DNA from 4 places in the Sporomusa aerivorans genome. Region 4 is predicted to be linked to each of the others. Evidence: riboswitches for the same ligand, from Rfam matches in the RefSeq annotation. Region 4 holds a riboswitch; each other region holds the start of a gene.
The links. Region 4 has a riboswitch for cobalamin ahead of SATMO3_RS05340 (OmpH family outer membrane protein). Riboswitches for the same ligand answer to the same signal wherever they lie in the genome.
Positions count from the first base shown of each region.

Region 1 (5,264 bases), 430 kb from region 4:
GGTGCATTTAGTTGTTGGGATTGTCCTGGGACTGAGCGTATTCGCCCATATTTTTCTCGGGATCTACAATTGGGGCGAGTTCTTATGCATGTTTGGCGACGGCACCCAGACAATTGAGGAGGCCAAGCACCATAACCCGGTATGGGTGGAAAATGAAATTATGCCGGTAAAGGCAAACGAGCCTGTAACTGCAAGTCACCAGGCGCGCCGGTAAAAGAAAAATCCTGGTCAGGGGCTGCGTTTCCTGCGGCTTTTATGCCATGATATGCCAACATAGTTTGGTGCTGTTGTTTCGTCTACGCTATACACGAAACTTAGCCATTTCCGCCTGGAGTTCCTGAGCTAGCTTCGACAGTTCTTCGCTGGAGGCTTCGATTTCTTCCGTTGAAGCCAGTTGCTCCTCGGTGGCCGCTGAGACGCTTTGAGCCTCGCCGGCTGACAGCTTGCTGAGATTATCAATTGTTATGACTGCTCCCACAATCTGTTGACTTTCGCCGGCCATTTGCTGGATGGCCGCGGAACTCTCTCTAACTTGAGCTGACACATGTGACACCATTTCTACAATTTCACGGAAGAATATTCCCGCGGCGTTGACTACTTCAGCCCCGGCTTTTACTTCCCGCGTACCGTCGTTCATAGCTGCGACAGCCTTAGCGGTGTCTCCCTGAATTTCCCCAATCAGCCCTGCGATCTTCTTGGCTGCTTCCTGGGACTGCTCGGCAAGCTTGCGGACTTCCTCGGCGACTACGGCAAAGCCTCGTCCTTGTTCGCCCGCTCTTGCCGCCTCGATGGCTGCGTTAAGGGCCAGCAAGTTAGTTTGGCCGGCGATACCGGAAATAGTTCCTACAATCTGGCCGATTTCCTGTGAGCGCTCACCCAGCTTGGCCACGACTTCTGCGGATGTAATGACGGTGTCTTCCACCTGAATCATTTGGCTGACTGCCTCTTCAACGGCCTTGCCGCCTTCCGCGGCCTTGCCAACTGCCTGGGTGGACTGTTCGGCAACTTGGTTTGTGCTGGCGGATACCTGCTGTATACCGGCCGACATTTTCTCAACTATCGTAGAAGCCTTATTGGCCGCCGCTAATTGCTCATTAGCTCCGGTGGCTACACTGGTAATCGAAGCGGCAATTTGGTTAGCCGCCTGGGCTGACTGTTCTGAGTTCGCGGTAAGTTCCTCAGACGATGCCGCCAATGTATCGGCGCTGTTCTTAATCCGGGCAACAACACTGCGGAGTGAGCGCTTCATAGCAATGATGGCTTCGGCCATATCGCCGATTTCATCATTACGAGTCGCGTGAAAATCCGGTCTGGTTAAATCCAGCGATCCAACCGCCGACACCTCAGTTTTTAGGTTATTCAGACGGATCGTTATTCGCCGGCTATAAATGACCACGATAGATATTACCAGAATGGTTACAATTACGCCGGCCATTATCCCGATCTGACTTTGCGTTCTTGACTGATCAATGAGAAATTGGCTGCCGGCGTTGATGGCGTCGCCTTGTTTTTGGGCTACAACCACAAATTGAGCGTCGATCTGATCAACTAATTGCCGTCCCGCACTTAGCACGTTATTCAGGTCAGGGTCATTATTCTTTTTTGCTGCTATCGCTTTATCGCCGAGTATAAGATATTCAGCCAGCAGTTTTTCCAGTCTGCCGGCATCTTCGTCTATATTTTGCGCCGTCGCGTTATACTTTTTTACCGTATCATAACTGCTGCCGAATTTGTTGCGATAACCCTGCTCGTATTGAGCCGTCCCGTCGGTATAAAACAGAAAACCACGCATATTCAGCAGCGCCCGGGTAAAATCAGTATGGGCATCTTTGACCATTATCAATCTTGTCGAAGCAGTATTAACTTTGTTACTGAATTCTACTGTCGAGGTGGTAGTGTTTGCGTAACTATGCAGCACATACCCTAATATTACGAGAAAAGATAAAATGGTCACCGCAAAAATAGTAGTAAGTTGTACAATTATTGGATACCGTCTCGTTGTCATTTTGAGCATCTCCTTGAATGTCAAGATAAGTACGTGTATATCTGGTTATATTATGGCATAGTTACATTTTTTACAGGTTACCAAACAATTAAAGTTCGATTAATTATGCAAGGAGAGGGAGGGCTAAGCGCACCGCAGCTCTCCTTTTATATTTTGAACTTACTGCTGGCCTGGGTTAATTCTGTGGCCATTTGCGCCAGGCTTTGACTTGAAGCCGCGATTTCCTGCATGGAAGCGGTTTGCTCCTCGGTCGCGCTGGCGATTGTCTGTGATTGGGGTCGCCGATGTCTGCCAGCAGCCTCAATTTCCCGGATGGCGGTGATTTCGCTGGATTCTTTGCTCAAATCATCTCGTTCTCATACTAGTGATTCTCATAGACCGACCAACTCCCGTCTAGTAAATTTGTTGCCTTTGCTAAGTCAGGTAACTGTTATCATTCAAGTCTGTGCCTAAATTTTTTAGCACTAACGAGATCGATAAAAGAAGGCAATAAAAAAAACCGGGCAGCATCTTGGTAATAATTCTCAAGAGCAACCAGGCTGTCATAGGAAGCACCTACCCTTAGACCCACGGCTTTGCGTCCCCGTTTTTCAACGGGTTTGCCATAAAACAGGATATATGAGTGTTGAAATTTTTGGATTATATTGTCAATAAATCCATCCCCAGTATAAATCTCTTAGTGTAAATTCGTCAATGAACTTCCCGGAAACTTAACATGGTATAATCATTTCTTAACAATGCAATACCTGCCTCTTTAATCCAAGCGCGGCTATCAGGACTTCGCTTTTGTGCAGGTCCTCTTCGAACGCCACAGTTTAACCGGTATAGTTTCTGTCAAGTTTCGACAGCCTCTTGACGCTTATGACATTATTTGCTAGTATAAATTAAGTATTTATTAAAGTGATTTGTAAAAAAAGATATTGTGGAAATAGGTGCCCTACGGGGCTTAATAGGGAAGTCCGGTGTAATGCCGGCGCGGTCCCGCCACTGTAACGGGGAGTGAACCTGCACAATGCCACTGGAGCGCAAGCTTTGGGAAGGCGCAGGCAAACGAAGATCCGAAGCCAGGAGAACTGCCTGTTTGACAATCACCGTTTTACCCACGACGATGGGGAGGGGATTTACGGGCGCCTGTGCCATTTCCTTCCCAGCTTTTTACAAGCTGGGATTTTTTATTAAACAGGTTTTCTTGCTCAGTAACGGCCTCTCGAAATTAGGAGGTCGATTTTTTATGTGATTTCGAGAATAGCAGGATGGTAAGGTTAGGGCTGGCTAAGGTTAGAGGAGAAGGGGATATGTAGGATGAGTAATAAGAATAGAGTAAATAAAAAAGCGCTGAAACGACGAATGACTCTGTTGGCGGCCGGTGCGGCGATGCTATTCATGGGCGCAGGCGCGGACAATGCCGTGTATGCTGAGGAAGCGGCCGAAAAAACGGTATATCAGCTGGAGGAGGTTCTGGTAGAAGGGGAAGCTTTCGTTTATCCCGGAAGTTATGTCAATAAGAAAGCCCGGTACGGGATATTAGGTTATAAGGATATTCTGGATATTCCTTACACGGAAATAAGTCTTACCGCCAAAAGCATTGAAACCTTCGGCACGCCCGGTTTAACGTTAAACGAAGTGCTGACCAATATTCCGTCGATTAGAAGCAGTACAAGCTCGCCGATGTACACGGATTTTTCCATGCGCGGCATTAACATGAACGGCAATAATATGTACTTAAACGGCATTCCAAATTTGTTTTACCAGTTCACAACACCGCCGGCGCATATCATTGAACGCATGGACGTAACTGTCGGGCCAAACGCGGGCATCAACGGCGCGACTACTTCCTCCAACGGGACAAACAGCGGTAAAAGCGCGCCGCCCGGTATGATTAATGTGATATCAAAGCGAGCCGGGGACGAGCCTGTTACCCGTTACACGCAAACCTTCTCCGGCAGGGGCTCCTGGGGCGAATACATCGATATCGGCAGACGCTTTGGTGAAAATCAGGAGTGGGGGCTTCGCGTCAACGCCGGTCATCTGGACGGCGACTTGTCGCTGGCAGGAACGGAAAAGGAAGAAAAAACCTTTTTTATCAATCTTGACCACCGGGATGACCGCAGTACCACCAATCTTCTGGCCGGGTATTTTGATCTCAGGGTAAATGAAGGGCAGCGCTGGTTTATTCTGAGCGACAGTGTAAACAAGGGACTGATGCCCAAGGTTCCCGACGCAAAGAATTCCTATGATTTTCCCGAAACAACGAAATATGTCCATGGCTATTTATCAACATTGAATCATGAGCAAAAAATCAACGACACCTGGCGCTGGTATGTGAATACGGGGATGGCGAGCCGCAGCGGCACCAAGTATAATGCGGGCTCGGCTTTATATATTGACGGTTACGGGAATTTCCTCTCATCAAACAAACTCAATCACCAGAATGAAGCTTCCAAGAATGTTTATGTTCAGACGGGTGTAAACGGTGATTTTACTGCCGGCGAAGTAAAGCACAGCCTGGCTTTTTCCGTCGACAGAGCCTGGACAAAATATTGGAATACATCGGTAAACAGCGTCGCAGGGCTGATATCCGGCAACCTGTATGACGGGATTGTATATGGAGACTATACGCTGCCTGAGGCAGGCCACGCGTCTTTGTCCTATGAAGAAACCGTCGTGGGCGTTACTCTGGCCGATACGATGGAATACAAAAAACTGCAGGTTCTGGTGGCAGGGTCAAGACGGGACGGTAAGTTCGAATCCTCGTCCGAAAAGGTGAATAATCTCGATTTGGCGCCCAGCGTTGGCATTACCTATAAGCCAGTTAAAAATGTCTCTTTTTATACCGGCTATTCCAGCAGTTACTCCCGCGGTGCGTTTGTTTCCGATGCAAAATATGAAAACAAAGGCCGTATCCTGTCGCCGGTAAAGAATAAGCAAGCAGAGGTTGGCGTCAAATACGAAAATAACGGTTTGCTGACTACGTTAAGTTATTTTGATTTAAATCAGGGAAATTATGTGGACCTGCCCGGCAGCACAAGCGGAAAATATATCCTGACGCAGGAAGGGGAAAACCGGTATAAAGGGGTGGAACTAACCGTCAACGGTAAAATTTCCCCGAAATGGAATATTACCGGCGGCTTTATGCACTTGGATCACAAGCGGGAAAAAACGGGTACTGCCATGAAAGACGGCTGGTATGTAAACGGTGTATCCGACTGGAGCAGTGTTATCGCGCTGGAGTACAATCCGGACGACAGGACTGCGGTGA
Region 1 is NZ_CP156926.1:778,004-783,267, forward strand. Features, by position in the region: gene SATMO3_RS03560 (cytochrome b/b6 domain-containing protein) at 1-214, shown strand, start outside; gene SATMO3_RS03565 (methyl-accepting chemotaxis protein) at 302-2,005, opposite strand; gene SATMO3_RS03570 (hypothetical protein) at 2,152-2,349, opposite strand; cyclic di-GMP riboswitch class I at 2,532-2,619, opposite strand; cobalamin riboswitch at 2,919-3,101, shown strand; gene SATMO3_RS03575 (TonB-dependent receptor) at 3,308-5,264, shown strand, end outside.
Region 1: linked by a shared signal. The riboswitch ahead of SATMO3_RS03575 (TonB-dependent receptor) and the one ahead of SATMO3_RS05340 (OmpH family outer membrane protein) in region 4 are both predicted to bind cobalamin.

Region 2 (5,264 bases), 1.7 Mb from region 4:
AATAATCGCCGCTGCTGAAACCGGCAAAGTACTGGGTATGCATATTCTGGGGCCGCATGCCAGTGATTTGATTATGGAAGGGGCTCTGGCCATTCAGAATGGCTTAACCGCCCGGGATATTGCCCATACCGTCCACCCCCACCCAACTTTGTCGGAGACCGTAATGGAGAGTGCCCATGGCACTTTCGGCGAAATCATCCATCAGGTTAAGATGAAGCCCAGATAGAGAAAGTGCGCCTAAGTGAGAACAAGGAAACCCGTGACAGGATGTGCAATCCCGGTCGCGGGTTTGGTCTTTTATAACATGCCTTTTTTCCGTAATACCAGGCCGGCCACGCTGCTGGCAGAGATGCACAGCAGAACCACTGTCCAGAAGCCTGTTTCCGTGCCCTGAAGCGGCACGATGAGGCTCATGCTCCAGAAGCTGGAGATCATGGTTGGAATAGATAACAGGATAGTTACCGCCGCCAAAAATTTCATAATATAGTTTAAGTTGTTGGAAATGACCGAAGAAAATGCATCCATCATACTGCTTAAAATATCGCTGTAGGTTTGTACTAGCTCGAGTGCCCGGCGGTTTTCAATAATGACGTTTTCAACAATATCCTCATCGGCTTCGTCCATTGGCAGGAGATGACGCATCTGCGGATTGGAGCGCAGCCGGAGAATGCTTTCCAGCACGATAACGTTAGCCCGTAAAGCTGCTGTAAAATAAGTCAGGCCTTTCTCCAGATTGAGCAACTGGAAGACTTCTCTGTTGGTGGTGGATTTGCGTAAATGCACTTCAATTTCATCAGTGCGCTGCCGAATGGAGTGAATATGCCGCAAAAAAGCATTGCCTGCCTGATAAAGTATCTGGAAAAAGAACCGGGAACACTTGCGGGTGTCGAATTCGGGGCCGACATTGTCAGGAATAAGCGTGGAAGGTTCCAGGCTTATTGTGATGGTTAATTCCGGTGCTAAAATGATGCTGAGTGGAATTGTATCGTACTGATCGGCACTGCGAGCTAACGGTATGTTAATGATAATAAGCACACACCGGTCATGGAGTAAAACACGCGGACAGCTGTCTTCTTCAAAAGCATAGCGCAATAGCTTATCCGGGATCGCCGTGGTCGATGAGATCAAAGCAAATTCCCCGTTCGAAGGCTGGGCGGCTTTCAGCCAGGCGCCCTTTAAGACTGAAGGGTCAAAGGGAACTTCCTCTAAGCCTGTAGCGCTGCTGCGGTAGGTTGTCAGCATAGCGGCGGCCTATACCTTATTGACCCAGTATTGTGATTTGGAAATACCCTCCAGTTCGATGTGTTCAACAATACCGACTATGGCAGCATCCACGGCGCTGTCTTCGTTTTGCATAATTCTGCGGGCCGAGCTGCCTGTCAGTACCAGCACGGTTTCGCCGTTGCCCGCTCCTACAGTATCAACGGCCACTTGTAAACTAATTGTATTCATGCCATCCAGATTCAAGGGCTGTACGATGAGCAGCTTGCTGCCGATAAGGGTATCATTTTTCGTTGGAGCGACAACCGTGCCGACGACTTTACCAAGCCACATAATAATCCTCTCCTAAAAGTAAGCTTAGTCTTCCAAAAAGGGATTACCCTCATCGGAAAGTTATAAAAGGATATATGATACTATATTTTTGACTAAGGGCCCTGTTTCCTATGTGGTTTTTTGTGCTATCATAGTGGATTATTGCGGCTGAGAATAAGCTGGGCGGAACTGCACTATAACTATGCCAGGAAAGCGTCGGAAAAACCTGGAAAAGCAGCGGCTTCCAGGGGTATTAGCGGTAAACTATAATTTTCTTGACTTTTCGTAAAGTTAATCATACAATCTAAGTAACTAAACATGGAACAGGTGCCCGATTGGGCTTAATAGGGAAGCCGGTTTAAATCCGGCACGGTCCCGCCGCTGTGATGGGGAGCCAACTGCAACAAGCCACTGAAATAGTGTACTATTTTGGGAAGGCGCAGTTTGGCTATGAACCTAAGTCAGAAGATCTGCCTGTTTGACAATCACCGTTTTTCACCCACGAGCGATGGGGAGGGGGTTTGCGCGTTAGCTTGGGCAAAATTCTCTGTCATACCGTTACGGTGACAGGGATTTATTTATTTTAAGGAGTTGTTTTAGATTATGGCAGGGATTTTTTACGGCGTTGGTGTAGGGCCTGGCGACCCCGAATTACTCACTTTGAAAGCTATTAATGCAATAAAGTCGGCAGATGTGGTTATTGCTCCCCGTACCGAAAAAAAGGACGAGAGTACAGCTTTGTCCATTGCCAGGCCGTATCTGCAGGAAGGCACCGAGATTTTGGAACTGGTATTCCCGATGAACTATAACGCGCAGGCATTGTCAGATGCCTGGGTCAATAATAAAACCACTATCCTGAAGTTATTGGACAGTGGTAAAAAAGTGGCTTTTCTTACACTGGGTGATCCCATGCTGTACAGTACCTACATGTATGTTTACCGGCTGCTTGAGGCTTCCGGTCATCAAATTGTTAACATTCCCGGCGTTAATTCTTTTTCGGCAATCGGCAACCGCCTAGGTGTGCCGTTGGCAGAAGGCGGCGACATCTTAAGCATTGTTCCGGCCACTATTGATGATGAACGGTTGGAAAAGGTGCTGGAAGTTTCCGATAATGTTGTGCTTATGAAGGTATATAAGAACTATACAGACATTGTTGAAAAACTGCATAAACACGGCATGGTGGAAAATGCCGTGATGGTTTCCAAATGCGGTCTGGAAGGCGAGGAAATTGTCCATGACCTGGCAGCCGCCGGCACACAAAAGGTGAATTATCTGTCAACCATTCTGACAAAACGCTCCAAAGTGAGTAAACACGCATTGGCATGAGTAGTACATTAACGGCGCTCCTTAGCCGTCAGCGCTCCAAAACCCGCCTGGCGGGGGGGATACTGCTGGCGGCTATGGCGCTGTTTACTTTGGCCGCTGTTGGTTTTGGACGTGCTGATATCAGTATGATTGATGTGGCCTCTGTTATTTACGGTAAAATATCGGGCAGCTCTGACGCCTACAGCCATATTGGCGCAGCCAAGACGGCTATTATCTGGGATATTCGGCTGCCGCGCATTTTAGCGGCCGTTGCCGTCGGCGGCGGTCTGGCTGTGGCCGGTGTGGTGTTTCAGGCGCTGTTAATGAATCCGCTGGCTGATTCCTACACCATGGGAGTATCTACCGGTGCGGCTTTTGGCGCCAGTGTGGCTATCTATTTGAATATTTTTACGCAGGGAGGCCTGCCGGTTACGGTGTTTGCTTTTGGCGGCGCGGTAGCTACTCTTCTTGTCGTCATGTCCATGGCCCGGGTAGGCGGCTATGTTTCTTCGGCCAATCTGGTGATTGCCGGGATTATTGTCAGCAGTATTTTATCGGCCGCTATCAGTATGGTCAAAAGTCTGGCCGGTGAACAGGTCTCAGCCATTGTATCCTGGCTCATTGGCAGTCTGGCCGCTAAAAGCTGGGAGCATGTCCTCTACGGCTGGCCGCTGATTTTATTTGCCTGTTGTCTGTGCTATTATTATGCCGAAGACCTTAATATTGTTTCTCTGGGTGACCGGGAGGCCCGCAGCCTGGGGATTAACGCTTCCCGCCTACGGACAATTCTTTTGGCGGCTGGGGCGCTGATTACGGCGGTATGTGTGGCCATTGGCGGCATTATTGGTTTTGTCGGTCTTATTGTACCTCATATGGTCAGGATGCTGACCGGATCGGATAATAAGGCGCTTATCCCCCTCTCAGGGCTTACCGGCGGCATTCTTTTACTTACCGCCGATACCTTTGGCCGTTCAGTCGGCAATATCGAAATTCCGGTCGGTGTATTGACAACCCTTTTGGGCGGTCCCTTTTTTGTTTATATATTCAGGATGCGCAACAAGACGCTGCAATAGGAGCGTTACTATGATAAAAATTGAAAATGTTAGTTTTAATTATGCGGCCAAAGAGGTTCTCAGAGATATCAATCTCGAGATCAGGCAAGGCAGTTTCAGTGGCATCGTCGGACCAAACGGTTCAGGCAAAACAACACTGCTAAATATTATCACCGGACAGTTACCGGCTGCAGCCGGAACAATAATGCTAAAAGGGCGGGATATCGGTTCTTATCGGATTGAAGAACTGGCCCGCCATATTGCTATTGTACCGCAAAATATGGATATACGCTTTCCCTATACCTGCCTGGAGATAGTAAGTATGGGACGGACACCGTTTAAATCAAGGCTCTCTGGCCTTACCGACGAGGACCTGACCATCATTGAAAATGCCATGCGTCTTACAGACACACTGGATTTTGCCGGCCGGCTGGTTACCGAACTCAGCGGCGGCGAGCGCCAGCGGGTGCTTTTTGCCAAAGCGCTGGCGCAAAAACCCGAGATTTTATTCTTGGACGAGTCGTTTTCCAATATGGATATTTATTACAGCATTAAGTGTCTCAACCTTTTAAGGGAACTTTGCGCCAGTCAGGGATTGACGGTTGTGGCCATTATCCATGACCTGAACCTGGTAAGCGCCTTTTGTTCCGACGCTGCGGTTTTAAAAGCAGGGCGGCTGGTACAGTACGGCAAGGCGCCTGCTGTGCTCGCGCCGGAGCTTATCCGGGAAATTTTCAACATTCGGGTTGTCCGGGCCGGTGAGACAGGACTTGCTGTGCTTGCCGACATATAAGAACAAGAGTTGCTCCTGCCTCGATAGAAAATCCAATAAAGGATTATTGTCCAGACAGGGAGTTGGTAACGCTTCGCCGCTGGTGCTTAATCTACGCTGTTACCAGCACCCTGTTTGAAAATCTTTATTGGCTGTCATATATATTTAATGGGGGATTAGTCAATGAAAAGCAAACTATGGATGGTTGTGATTTTTGTTCTATTGGCGTTAGTCTTTGCCGCTGAGTGCGGCGCCAGCAAACCGAGTCGCTGGCACTGGTGACGGGACGATAAGAATAACCGATGACTTAAATCAGACCATTGTCCTTAAAGCACCTGCCAAGCGTATCATTTCGCTGTATTCAGCTCATACCGAAAATCTTTTGGCATTGGGGCTGGAGGCTGAAATCATCGGTGTCAGTACCACGGAAACCGAGCCGGCAGCTAAGAATAAACCCGCTTTCGACTATCGCGCCGACCCGGAAAAGGTCCTGGCGGCCCAGCCTGATCTAGTTGTCATCAGGCCCTTTGTCAAACAAAGCAATCCTGATTTCGTCAAAACACTTGAGCAGGCCAATATCAAGGTTGTCTGTCTCTATCCCG
Region 2 is NZ_CP156926.1:6,042,376-6,047,639, reverse strand. Features, by position in the region: gene lpdA (dihydrolipoyl dehydrogenase) at 1-226, shown strand, start outside; gene SATMO3_RS28825 (magnesium transporter CorA family protein) at 298-1,242, opposite strand; gene SATMO3_RS28820 (EutN/CcmL family microcompartment protein) at 1,252-1,554, opposite strand; cobalamin riboswitch at 1,842-2,026, shown strand; gene cobI (precorrin-2 C(20)-methyltransferase) at 2,137-2,859, shown strand; gene SATMO3_RS28810 (FecCD family ABC transporter permease) at 2,856-3,911, shown strand; gene SATMO3_RS28805 (ABC transporter ATP-binding protein) at 3,922-4,683, shown strand; gene SATMO3_RS28800 (ABC transporter substrate-binding protein) at 4,898-5,264, shown strand, end outside.
Region 2: linked by a shared signal. The riboswitch ahead of cobI (precorrin-2 C(20)-methyltransferase) and the one ahead of SATMO3_RS05340 (OmpH family outer membrane protein) in region 4 are both predicted to bind cobalamin.

Region 3 (5,264 bases), 1.9 Mb from region 4:
ATCTTTTTTATTCGCTGCAAATCCTTGGACTGCATATAGGTAGCTGACAAGTCCAAATCCCAGCGGTCCCAGTTAAGCTTACCTTCCAGTTCCACACCATTGACCCTGCCTTCGCCGCCATTCACGTAGGACATATAGGTCAGACCCATCCGGTACAGCTCAAGCATGTCGTACGAATGGCGGCCAAAATAGGTGAGAGCCCAGTCAGACTTAGCCTTAAACGTTTCGCCATGCCACTGTATCCCGAGGTCCCACTGTCTGCCATGCTCCGGCCCAGCAGCACCGGCTACAGTCGAACTGGGAGGGACCGGCAGGATAAAGGCGCCGTCGCCGATCAGCTCGTAGAGGTTGGGGAAGCGGTAGTAAGTACCGTAGGTCGCCCGCAGAGTAGTCTGCTCATTAAGCTGTTTTTTGAGAGCGGTCTGCCATGTGAATTTACTGTCTGCGTTCTCCTGCATCGCAGTTACCCACCAAAGGTAGTTGGATTTCGCCTCCCCCATGCCGCCGGAATAATTCCAGTGCACACTGGGAGTAAACCAGAAGTCGCCTTTTTTGTTAAGCGTGATGGTGTCCTGGAGCTGAATGTCGGCCAGCGTTTGTGTATAGTGATCTTTAACCCAGGCATAAGACGGAGAAGTCATAGCGGCTCCATCGACATCAAGTCGCTCGTGGGAATAGTTAGCCATGAACTCCAGCAGGTGAGCATCACCTGCTTTGAAAGACCCATCCAGGGAACCACCAAAACGTTGTGACTGGTAGTGGCTCCATTTTGCAAAAATAGTGTTGTTGCCCCACGGATTTTTATAATTTTTATCCTGATCCATGTAGGTCAAACGCCAGCCCCACTCCAAGTTGCCATCCGTCTGCCGCCGCCCGATTAGCAGGTCCGACTGATCAGTATTTAGCTTTTTAGACGGCTGTTTACTGCCCCAATAAGAGGGCAGATCGTAATTTTCATTAAGAACATTGTAAGGAAGTTCACGGTAGTTGCGCTTCCAGGCGTACTTTACCTGCCAGTTTTCATCCTGCCACTTAACCAGCACATCTGTATTCTGATAGCCGTTGTTGAGACGGTGGCGGTATATATCTGTCCCCGGAAAATTATATTTGAAGTCGCCCTGACTCTGGTCGCGGTTGACACCCACGAAGAGACTGCCACCACCCAGCGGGGCATTGACTCCCAGGCTGCCCGTGTAGCCGCCATAGGAACTCATGCCCTGGGAAAGGGAGAATCCGGTATTCTGCGGTTTTTTGGTAACGATATTGATAACCCCACCTATCCAGGCGCCTGGGAAGCGGGCCGGGATGTAGCCGCGATAGATCTCAATGCGTTCAACATTTTCCACTGGAATGGTGGACAGGTCGGTAGCAGCATCCCCGCCCAGCTTGGTCAGTACTCCGTCGACAAAGATGCCCACCTGGGCAGCAGTGCTGCCGCGGACACTGACGACGGTATATTGCCCGGTGCCAGTAACCTCCCTAATATGGACGCCAGGTACCCGTTTAAGCAGTTCGGGCAAGGTCTTTTGTTCGCCTTTGAAATCCTCGGGGCGAACGATGGAGACGGTGCCCGGTGAAAGCTTGGACTCCCATTCAGGACGGGGCGCTTCCACTGTCACCGTTGGCAGTTGGTACTCCTCCTGAGTCTGCGCGTAATCGGCGTCTTTCGCCGTTTCACCTGTTTTCTGCTGCTGTTCGCTGTCCGCCTCTGCCGCATAAGCGACGGCATTATAAGTTGGCGCCATACTCAGCGCCAAAGCGCAGGCAATACTTGTTGCCAATGCCTTTCCCTTTAATTTATGTAGTACCATTGCAAAATCTCTCCTCTTTCTAGCTTATAAACGCTTTAGTGATGGCTTTTACGATAATAAACTAAAAAAACTCCCTTACAGGAGTGTATTACGTCAGACAGGGAAAATCGGTTTCCGGGTGCTGCCGTAATCCCCTCCCTGTCGCTCGCAGGTGCCGCAGCACGCTCTCCGCCGCAAAACGACAGGCTAACACGCTGCTATGGTGATCGCTGGACAGGCAGTTCTCCTGGCTCCGGTTCATTGCTCGTTTGCGCCTTCCCAAAGCTTGCGCTCCAGTGACCCAGTACGTTAGCCGTACTGCTGCAAAATTGCTCCCCGTTACAGTGGCGGGACCGCGCCGGTTTTTCACCGGTCTTCCCTATTAAGCCCCAAAGGGCACCTCTCCCCACTTTATGTTGCTATTTAGCTTGTCTCTTATGCTCCCTCCCTTGCCAGGCCGGAAAAAAGGTCCGGTTCCCGCCCGTTTTTGTGCGCTGCTTCCGTTCCCTCCTTTGCTCCTCGACTGACTTGTGTAAGGATAAAAGCTCACACAAACCCCAAATCCTCTCCCTGTTGATCGCAGGTCCGGCAAGGATGTCGGTACAGGCAGTTCTCCTGGCTTTCCTTCATCATCAGCCCCGCCTTCCCGGCAGCTTTATCTCCTGCCAGTGGCCTTTTAGGGCTAACTCGGGCTTACAGTGGCGGAACCGCGCCGGCTTTACACCGGTCTTCCCTATTGAGCCCTTTCACAGGGCACCTGTACCCGCTGTACTTTCTGTTTCTGTCATATATTAGCTTGTCTGCCGCTGTCGCCGCACCAGCAGAGCGGCGGCAGCCGGTCGACTGCGCCTTCGCTGAAAAAAAAGCCGGTCCCATTGCGGTCATACCGAAAATTAAACCAAAAGAAGCCGCCCCTGCCGGCTGACAAGGAAGGCTTCTTTGCAAAAAACCGGTCGCAGACCGGCACACTGCACACGCAAATCCTCCTTCCCTGTCTGTCGCAGGTTACGCACCGCACCTTAGGCGCGGTACTGTCGGTGATTGTCATGCAGGCAGTTCTCCTGGCTCTGGCTCCTCGCGCCGCCAAACCTTCCCAAGACACTTTTCGTCTCAGTGGCATATTATGGCTTTGCTCCCCATTACAGTGGCGGGACCGCACCGGCTTTCAACCGGTTTTTCTGTTAGGCCCTTAACGGGCACCTGCACCGAATTCCTGGTATTTCTTTACTGTTTCAAATTTTACCACAGGCAGGGGCAAGTGTCGAGCAGGTTTGTCTGTTTTTGTTGGATTTTTTTGTTTTTTCGCACTTTTTAATGCTTTTCTAATATTTGGCCGTACAGATCGCGTCTCCCTTGGTGTCAGCAGGCCCATGCCCTTCCTTCCCAGGTCGGGTTTGGCGGCTGCCCATGGTAAGGGGTTACCAGCTGCAGCTTTCCCCCTCCCGTTTGTTCGCCGGATTTTACAACAAGCAGCGCCAACTTGGCTGGCACCGCTGCTGACAGGCCTGCATACTTCGCAGGCACGCTAGAAAACTGATTCTCAACCATGCTAAAATACAGGACTCATAGGGACGGTTCTATTGAGTCCAAAAGTCCTATAAGATAGCAACTAACAAAATTGCCATAAAAATATAAAATTCCTGCAAGTTATTAAAACATTCCTGCAGGAACTTCGACTATTCTTGTATTTACTTATATTACAAGTCATTTTTCACCGTTACCAGTGATACGGTTCTCCCCGCGAAATCTTAAATGCCCGATACACCTGCTCGACTAAGAGCAGCCGTATCATCTGATGTGTAAACGTCATCTTGGAAAACGACAGCCTTTCTTTAGCTGCTGCCGCTACCTCCGCCGACAGGCCGAAAGCGCCGCCGATAACAAAGGTCACATCGCTCTGGCCGCTGAGCGCCAGGCTGTCAAATTTGCCTGCCAGTTGTTCTGAGGCGAGAGCTTGGCCGGCTACGTCCAGGACGATGAGATAACTGCTTGGCCGGACGGCCTTTAAAATGCGCTCACCCTCACGGGTGAGCGCTTGTGTTTTTTCAGCCGGTGACGGATTGTCAGGCATGCGTTCTTCGGCAAGCTCGAGGATGTCCAGCTTGCAGTAAGGCGTTAGCCTTTTGACGAATTCCTGAATACCGGCAGTCAAATACTTTTCTTTGATTTTGCCGATGGCAACAATTGTGATTTTCATCTTATTGACCGGCAGGCATTTCTTCCAGGGGCACGTTGAGCGTCTGGTTTTTGCCGTTTCTTTGTATAACAACTTCGACGTGGCTGCCTACCTGTTGGGAGTCAAGGACGGCCCGTAATTCGGCAACACTGTTGGTTTCGGCGCCGGCTACTTTCAGAATGATATCACCTTCACGCATACCGGCTTTGTAGGCTGGTCCGGAGGATGACACTTTGGCAAGGTATACACCTTTTTCCAGCTTAAGTTCATAGCCATACTTGGCAGCCGAAGCCTGATCCAGAGCGCCTACACCAAGATAGGCTCTCACTACCCTCCCCTTGTCAATAAGGGATTGCAGAATAGGCCGGGCGCTGTTAATCGGAATGGCAAAGCCGATGCCTTCCACACCGGAAAGGGCAATTTTGGCGCTGTTGATACCAATAACCACACCATCGGCGTTAACAAGAGCACCACCGGAATTACCAGGGTTAATAGCGGCATCGGTTTGGATGAGTTTAAAGCGGCGCTCGCCGATATCCAGCGAACGATTCAGGGCGCTGATAACACCGGCAGTCACACTGCCTTTGAACTCAAGACCAAGCGGATTGCCAATGGCAATGGCCGGTTCGCCTACCATCAGCGAATCAGAGTCGCCCAGTACGGCGACCGGTAAATTCTCGGCGTTTACTTTTACAACAGCAAGGTCGGTAGCGGGATCGACGCCGATAACCTTGCCATCCACTGTACGTCCGTCAGAAAGAGAAACTGAGATCTCCTGCGCATTTTCCACCACATGATAGTTTGTGGCAATATAGCCCTGCGCATCAAAAATTACACCTGAGCCTGTCCCTTGCTCGATGAGGACTTTCCGGTTACTGAAGAAATCCCGGGCAATTCCCTTGTTAGTGATGCCGACAACAGCCGGGCCAACCGTCTGTGCCGCCCGGACAATGGGGGTATTGCGCGCTTCCGAGACCTGAGCCTGAGCCGTAGGCGGCTGAAGCCCGTTAAACGGCGACCCTACGCCATCAGGTTTTTTGGCCTTGTCAGAAGAAATATTGCCGGCGCAGCCTACGACTAGCATTGCGCCAATAATCATGCTAACTAACGATACGGTAATATAGGGAGTTAACCTTCTAAACCAGTTCATGCTATCGCCTCCTACTTATGTTCGCATATTCCTGAAATTTTTTCAGGATAGGTAAGATGCAAAGTAACATCCTCGCCCAGGCGGCAGCCTTGCGTTGTCAATATATCAGCGACGGTTTCTTCAGCCAGTTCCGGACGATTGTTTTCCT
Region 3 is NZ_CP156926.1:5,781,360-5,786,623, forward strand. Features, by position in the region: gene SATMO3_RS27495 (TonB-dependent receptor plug domain-containing protein) at 1-1,811, opposite strand, end outside; cobalamin riboswitch at 2,010-2,209, opposite strand; cobalamin riboswitch at 2,378-2,566, opposite strand; gene SATMO3_RS27500 (hypothetical protein) at 2,575-2,838, opposite strand; cobalamin riboswitch at 2,824-3,009, opposite strand; gene SATMO3_RS27505 (hypothetical protein) at 2,980-3,162, opposite strand; gene rlmH (23S rRNA (pseudouridine(1915)-N(3))-methyltransferase RlmH) at 3,508-3,987, opposite strand; gene SATMO3_RS27515 (S1C family serine protease) at 3,989-5,116, opposite strand; gene SATMO3_RS27520 (MBL fold metallo-hydrolase) at 5,128-5,264, opposite strand, start outside.
Region 3: linked by a shared signal. The riboswitch ahead of SATMO3_RS27500 (hypothetical protein) and the one ahead of SATMO3_RS05340 (OmpH family outer membrane protein) in region 4 are both predicted to bind cobalamin.

Region 4 (5,264 bases):
CTCGCCGGTTATTTTCGGCGAAGCCTGCACCGGCGCCGCGGCCAGGAGCGCGGCCGAGACGCAGGCCACTAACAAAGCGCGCCGCTTGTTGCCCGCGGCGCCTGATTTCTTTCTTTTGCTCTTGCGCAAAACTTTCTCTCCCTCACTGCATAAACGATAAACTAAATACGATTCCGGGAAAATATCAAAATGGTGGAGGGGAGAATTCCCCTCCACGGAAAGCTAAAGTTAGGACTTGGCTTTGGCTGCCGCCACTTCTTTGATAAACCGTTCCCGTTCGAAGAGGGCCTGCGCCGAATTGGAGGCGAAGGCCGGTGCGACATAACCCTTGAGGGTAGTCACAGTGGCTGTCTCGCCCTCGTAGATGGTGGCGAAGTTGAGGCCCGGATATTGTCCCGAGGTAAAGGTGCTGAGGGCGGTAATGCCGCCGGCGTTGACGATGGAGCCGCCCGTATCGTAAACGGCAAGATCATTGCCCTGGGCCATCCAGGTCTTGCCGGTGCCGTTGGAGAACCACAGCGCCCAGTAGTAGCCATCCTCGCTAGCCGTGTCGGCCACCGGCGATGCCTTACCTGCCGTAACCAGACTGCTTAACAAAACATTGCCAGCGCCGGTAAGGGTGGTCATGCTGGTCGTATAGAGATGCCAGTCCATAACCCAACTGGAATTGAACGTGCCAATCAGGATGTACGCCGTGCTGCCGTCGCTACTGAAGCTGAGCGCGCGGAAGTCATATTTGTCCGAAGCAGGATCACCGGCACTTTGCGCCGCTTTGAGCAGATCGGTTACGGCCAGCGTGCTCTGGTTTACCTTCTGGATGCGGGAAGCGGTGTTCCATTGCCCGCCGGTTGTGCCGCCATGCTGCGGGCCGCCCGCGGCCGTCAGGATCAGATCGCTGCCATAGGCCTGAATGCTGAAGGCGTTGGGGGCCGGCCAGCCTGAGCCTATCAGCGAGGTATAGGGGCCGATATAAGCTACCGGCGTGGTGCTGAGCGCGAAGTCCAGCTTCACCACCGTGCTGTCCAGGTAGGCGGCGGTAGGCGCCCCGGCCGACAGGTTCTTGCCGTTGATGAACAGGGCGTACACATATTCGCCGGTGATCTCCAGGTCCACGCCATAGGACTCATTGTCGTCGGTCAGGTCCGGGAACACATAGGCGCCGGACTGGACGGTGTAGGTATCGCCGTTGGTGCCGCTGCTGCGCACGCGGAAGACAAACTTACCGTCATAGTCGATGCCGTAAATGTCCACAACACCGCTGCTGACCTCTCTGGTCCTAATGCAATAAGGGTTGGTAACGGTTTTTGTGCCGACCGTCAGGGTGACCGGCCCGGCTACGGGATCGCCCCAGGTATTGGGCGAGGTGTTGTCCGCATCGGCGGCATAGAACAGCCAGGTGCAGGTCGCGGTGGTGCCTGACCATACAAGCGAAGCCACCGCGGCCCGGTTGAGGCCGGCGCCGTTCTTGAAAAACAGGGGTTTGGGATCAGGGCCGATCGGGGTGCTATCGGTACTGCTGTAGGTCGTCCTTACCCCCTTGTGCACGGTAAGGGAAGAGGCGGAGTCGTCAAATGCAACCGTGCCGATATCGCCGCTGGCAGGACTTACCGAATAACTATACGTACCATACATCAGTTTGCTGTCAATCGCCATTACAAATCACACTCCAATTTTTTATTCTACTTTACCCTGCGACCGTCAACAACCAGACGGCTGCTGAGGCCGGTTCCTTGCTGACCATGGGGAAACGCCTCACCTCCTTGTCGGATTTTCCTTATCGCAGCCTGGCCGGGCGCCGTTATCGCGTCCGGTCAGGACGAACAGGCTCTATTATGCTGTCGCCGCTGCTGCTTATGGTTTTAGTTTCGCAATTACGTCGGCGGTAATGTCGGTGCCGCCGTAGGCCACACTTGCTGCGTCAATAACGGCTGCCAGTCCCTTGTCTGCAGCCACGGCCTGGATGGCCGCGCCGATTTTATCGCTGACAGGCTGCATGAGGGCGTCTTCTTTTTGCGCTTCCGTGCGGGCGATTTTATCATTCAGGGCTTGCCTGGCCTCGGCCGGCAGGTCTTTGGACTGTTCGTCGTACTCTTTTTGCGCCGCCTGGCGCAGGGTCTGAAGCTGTTGCATAAGCTCCTCAATGCCGGGATAGGCGGCGAATACCTGCTGCCGGTTGACGTAGCCGATGCCAGCCTCCTGCTTGTCCTTGGCTTTGGCGGCCAGCGCCGGCGCGGGCGCTGCCAGGCCGCATACGAAAACGGCAGCGGCAATGAGGGAAATCATTCTTATGGCTTTTGCGATTTTTTGCATGTGTCTGTTCCTTTTTCCATATTTTTATAGATTTTCGGGGACAACCGGGCTTGTACGCCGGCCAGCCGGTACATACAGCCGGATTGTATACGATAATGCCAATAAAGAAAACACGGCTTGCGTCGAGCCTTTGGCGAAAGTTATACTTTCTATCAGGACAAAAAAACTCCCGTGACGGGAGTGTTACGGCAGCCTGGGAAGAACCTTTCCCGGCCGTGCGTAATCCCCTCCCTGTCTCTCGCAGGTACGATTGGTGATTGCCGGACAGGCAGTTCTCCTGACTTGCGGATCATGGCAGTTGCCGCGCCTTCCCAAAGCCCAGGCTCCAGTGGCGTATTGCGGGACTGCTCCCCGTTACAGTGGCGGGACCGTGCTGGCTTTGCACCAGACTTCCCTATTAAGCCCCGAAGGGCACCTATCCCTTACCCTATGCGGTTGTGTTATGCCTATTGCCAGCCTATGCCGGCTGTCATAAAAATATAACGATAATATAGCGCTAATTATTTGCCCGTCATTCTACACTTGACGCCAAACGCCAGGTATTCTTCGAGCGCCTCAATGATGACATTCTCCTGTGAGTCGCCTGCAACGGCGCTCTCCAGGGCTTCGCTGACAATGTGCCTGATCTGCTCGGCGTGATAGCCGCAATCCAGCAATTTGCCGGTTAACGTTTCAATCTTTTGCTGTTTCATCCTCTACCCCTTCAACCGGACAGCAGAGCCTCACTTCCTTCTCCCTGTCTTATGCGTAATGCTTTCGGCCTGGCGCTTGGCTTTTTTCCTGTTCTTGGCCGGCCAAGCGCCAGTATCTCAGGCTGCTGTCTTCCCCACCCTCCTTTTCGCTCTGCTTGCACTGTGCCGATAAAGAAATACACAGCATGGGCGCTGCCGCTATGCGCCTGAACATAACGGCCACCGCGCAATCTTCTCCCTGTCAACCGCAGTTCATCAAAAGATTGTCGGTACAGGCAGTTCTCCTGGCTCCAGATCCTCCTCAGCCCGGTCTTCCCGGCAGGTTGTCTACCTCTATCGCCTGCCAGTGACATGGTCGGACTGAATCCCTGTTACAGTGGCGGGACCGCGCCGGCATTTAACCGGTCTTCCCTATTAAGCCTTGCATGGAAGGCACCTGTACCCGCTATTTACAACCACCCGGCTAAAACCGCGTTTTGACACAATTGTGTCGAAACGCAACTAAGTTAGGTGTAAAAAATCCGTTCTCCTTGAAAAGTTCTCTATTGTACGCTCACAACCGGCAAATTAAAAAGAAGCCTCCTGTGATAACAACACAAGGAGGCTTCCGCTTGAATTCCCAAAGATACCGTCGGAAAACACGCATCGAATCCCCTCCCCATACCTCGCAGGTCAACGGTGATTGTCATACAGGCAGTTCTCCTGGCTCTGGATCGTCACTCGGCCAAACCTTCCCAGGATTGTATCCCAGTGGTATTTCATGGCTCTGCTCCCCATTACAGTGGCGGGACCGCGCCGGCTTTGAACCGGACTTCCCTATTAAGCCCCGTAGGGCACCTGCACCAAAGTATTAAATTTTTCCTTTGTTTGACATTATCGTAGCACAAATATTCCCGCTTGTCACACTTTTTCGCTCGTCTTATTTTGACATTTTTCACTGTTTTTCCGCATAAAAAATAGCGGCATGACAGCCACTATTCCTCATCAAAGCCTGTTGGTCTGTTGCATATTTTACAGTCTATGGGTATAATATAAGAAAAGGACTGACGTGCGCTAACACGCCAGCCCCACAGGCTGTCTAACCGGAAAACGGTTAGCCCAAATTCGTTGTTATTTAAGAAATAATCGCCGCTATTTGAGCACAGGGGCGGTTATTTCTTTTTGGTCGTGACCAATACCATGAGCGCGGCAAATGCAACCGCAAATTTCAATGCCTCATAGATACTCATCTTACCACCCCCCTTCCTTAAAAGGAAGGGGCTAACCGTTACCCCGGGCAGCCTGTACTCTTAGTATACCGTATTTTCCCAGAACGAAAAAGAGATTCTTGATACTACGCGCCGCCTCTATGCAGGCGGCCTTTTGCTTTCCCGCCGCCGGGGCACTGCGGCACTGGTTACAGCCACTTCTCCATATGGACAAGCTCAGCGCTGCCACCTTCGTCAAGGGTTATGACAAAGCCCTCTTTTTTCCAGAAGTTGAAGCCGCCCGGTAAAAATCTATGAGTATGCAGGTACATGATGGCATATCCCTGTTCCCGGCAAAAGGCTGTCATTTCTGCCAGCAGTTTAGCGCCCAGCCCCTGCCGCCGCAGGCGCTGATCAATATAGCACCGCCCTACTTCCGCCGTTACCGGCAGGTTATAGCGGCCTTTCAGCAGGGCAATCCGGTCATTGTACGTACAAATTGCGGCCGTCCCGGCAACTTCGCCTGCCGGGGTGAATATTCCCCACATATTGCAGTTTGCCGGCTCTACATACCGTTTCTCCAGCCCCCAGACATCCTCGGTCATAGCCGGCTGGCCTTCCTGGGAGAATAGTTCTTTAAGCTGCCGCAGTAAAAAGCTTTGCACAGCCTTAATATCTGCCGGGCGAATAGGACGGATAACCAGGTCTTCTTTGTTCATGGCGAACAACGCTCCTTTCAGATGCGAATCCTGTTCAAACAAACGGGAAATATGTCGAATTTTTTTCAGCGCTGCACGCCTGCGCTGTCAGTTCATAATTGGTGGCGGCTATGCCGCGCAGTCATAGGCTTTAGTCGCTGTCAGCCTACAATTTGACGGCGGCGGACAGCCTGTCCACAGATTTATTCAGTCCCGGCAAATACAGCCATAAAAACAGCGACCGCCCCAGGCTGAAAACAATAAAGGCCAGCCATACGCCGTGGTTGCCCAGGCCGGGCACACCTGCCCACAGGCAGATAAAGTAGGCGGCGAGAGAGTACAGCATGGAGTTTCTGACCGGACCGGCTGTCGTGGCG
Region 4 is NZ_CP156926.1:1,205,535-1,210,798, reverse strand. Features, by position in the region: gene SATMO3_RS05350 (TonB-dependent receptor domain-containing protein) at 1-129, opposite strand, end outside; gene SATMO3_RS05345 (hypothetical protein) at 229-1,653, opposite strand; gene SATMO3_RS05340 (OmpH family outer membrane protein) at 1,852-2,310, opposite strand; cobalamin riboswitch at 2,560-2,744, opposite strand; gene SATMO3_RS05335 (hypothetical protein) at 2,811-3,002, opposite strand; gene SATMO3_RS05330 (hypothetical protein) at 3,014-3,247, opposite strand; cobalamin riboswitch at 3,259-3,457, opposite strand; cobalamin riboswitch at 3,677-3,858, opposite strand; gene SATMO3_RS05325 (N-acetyltransferase family protein) at 4,399-4,908, opposite strand; gene SATMO3_RS05320 (MATE family efflux transporter) at 5,054-5,264, opposite strand, start outside.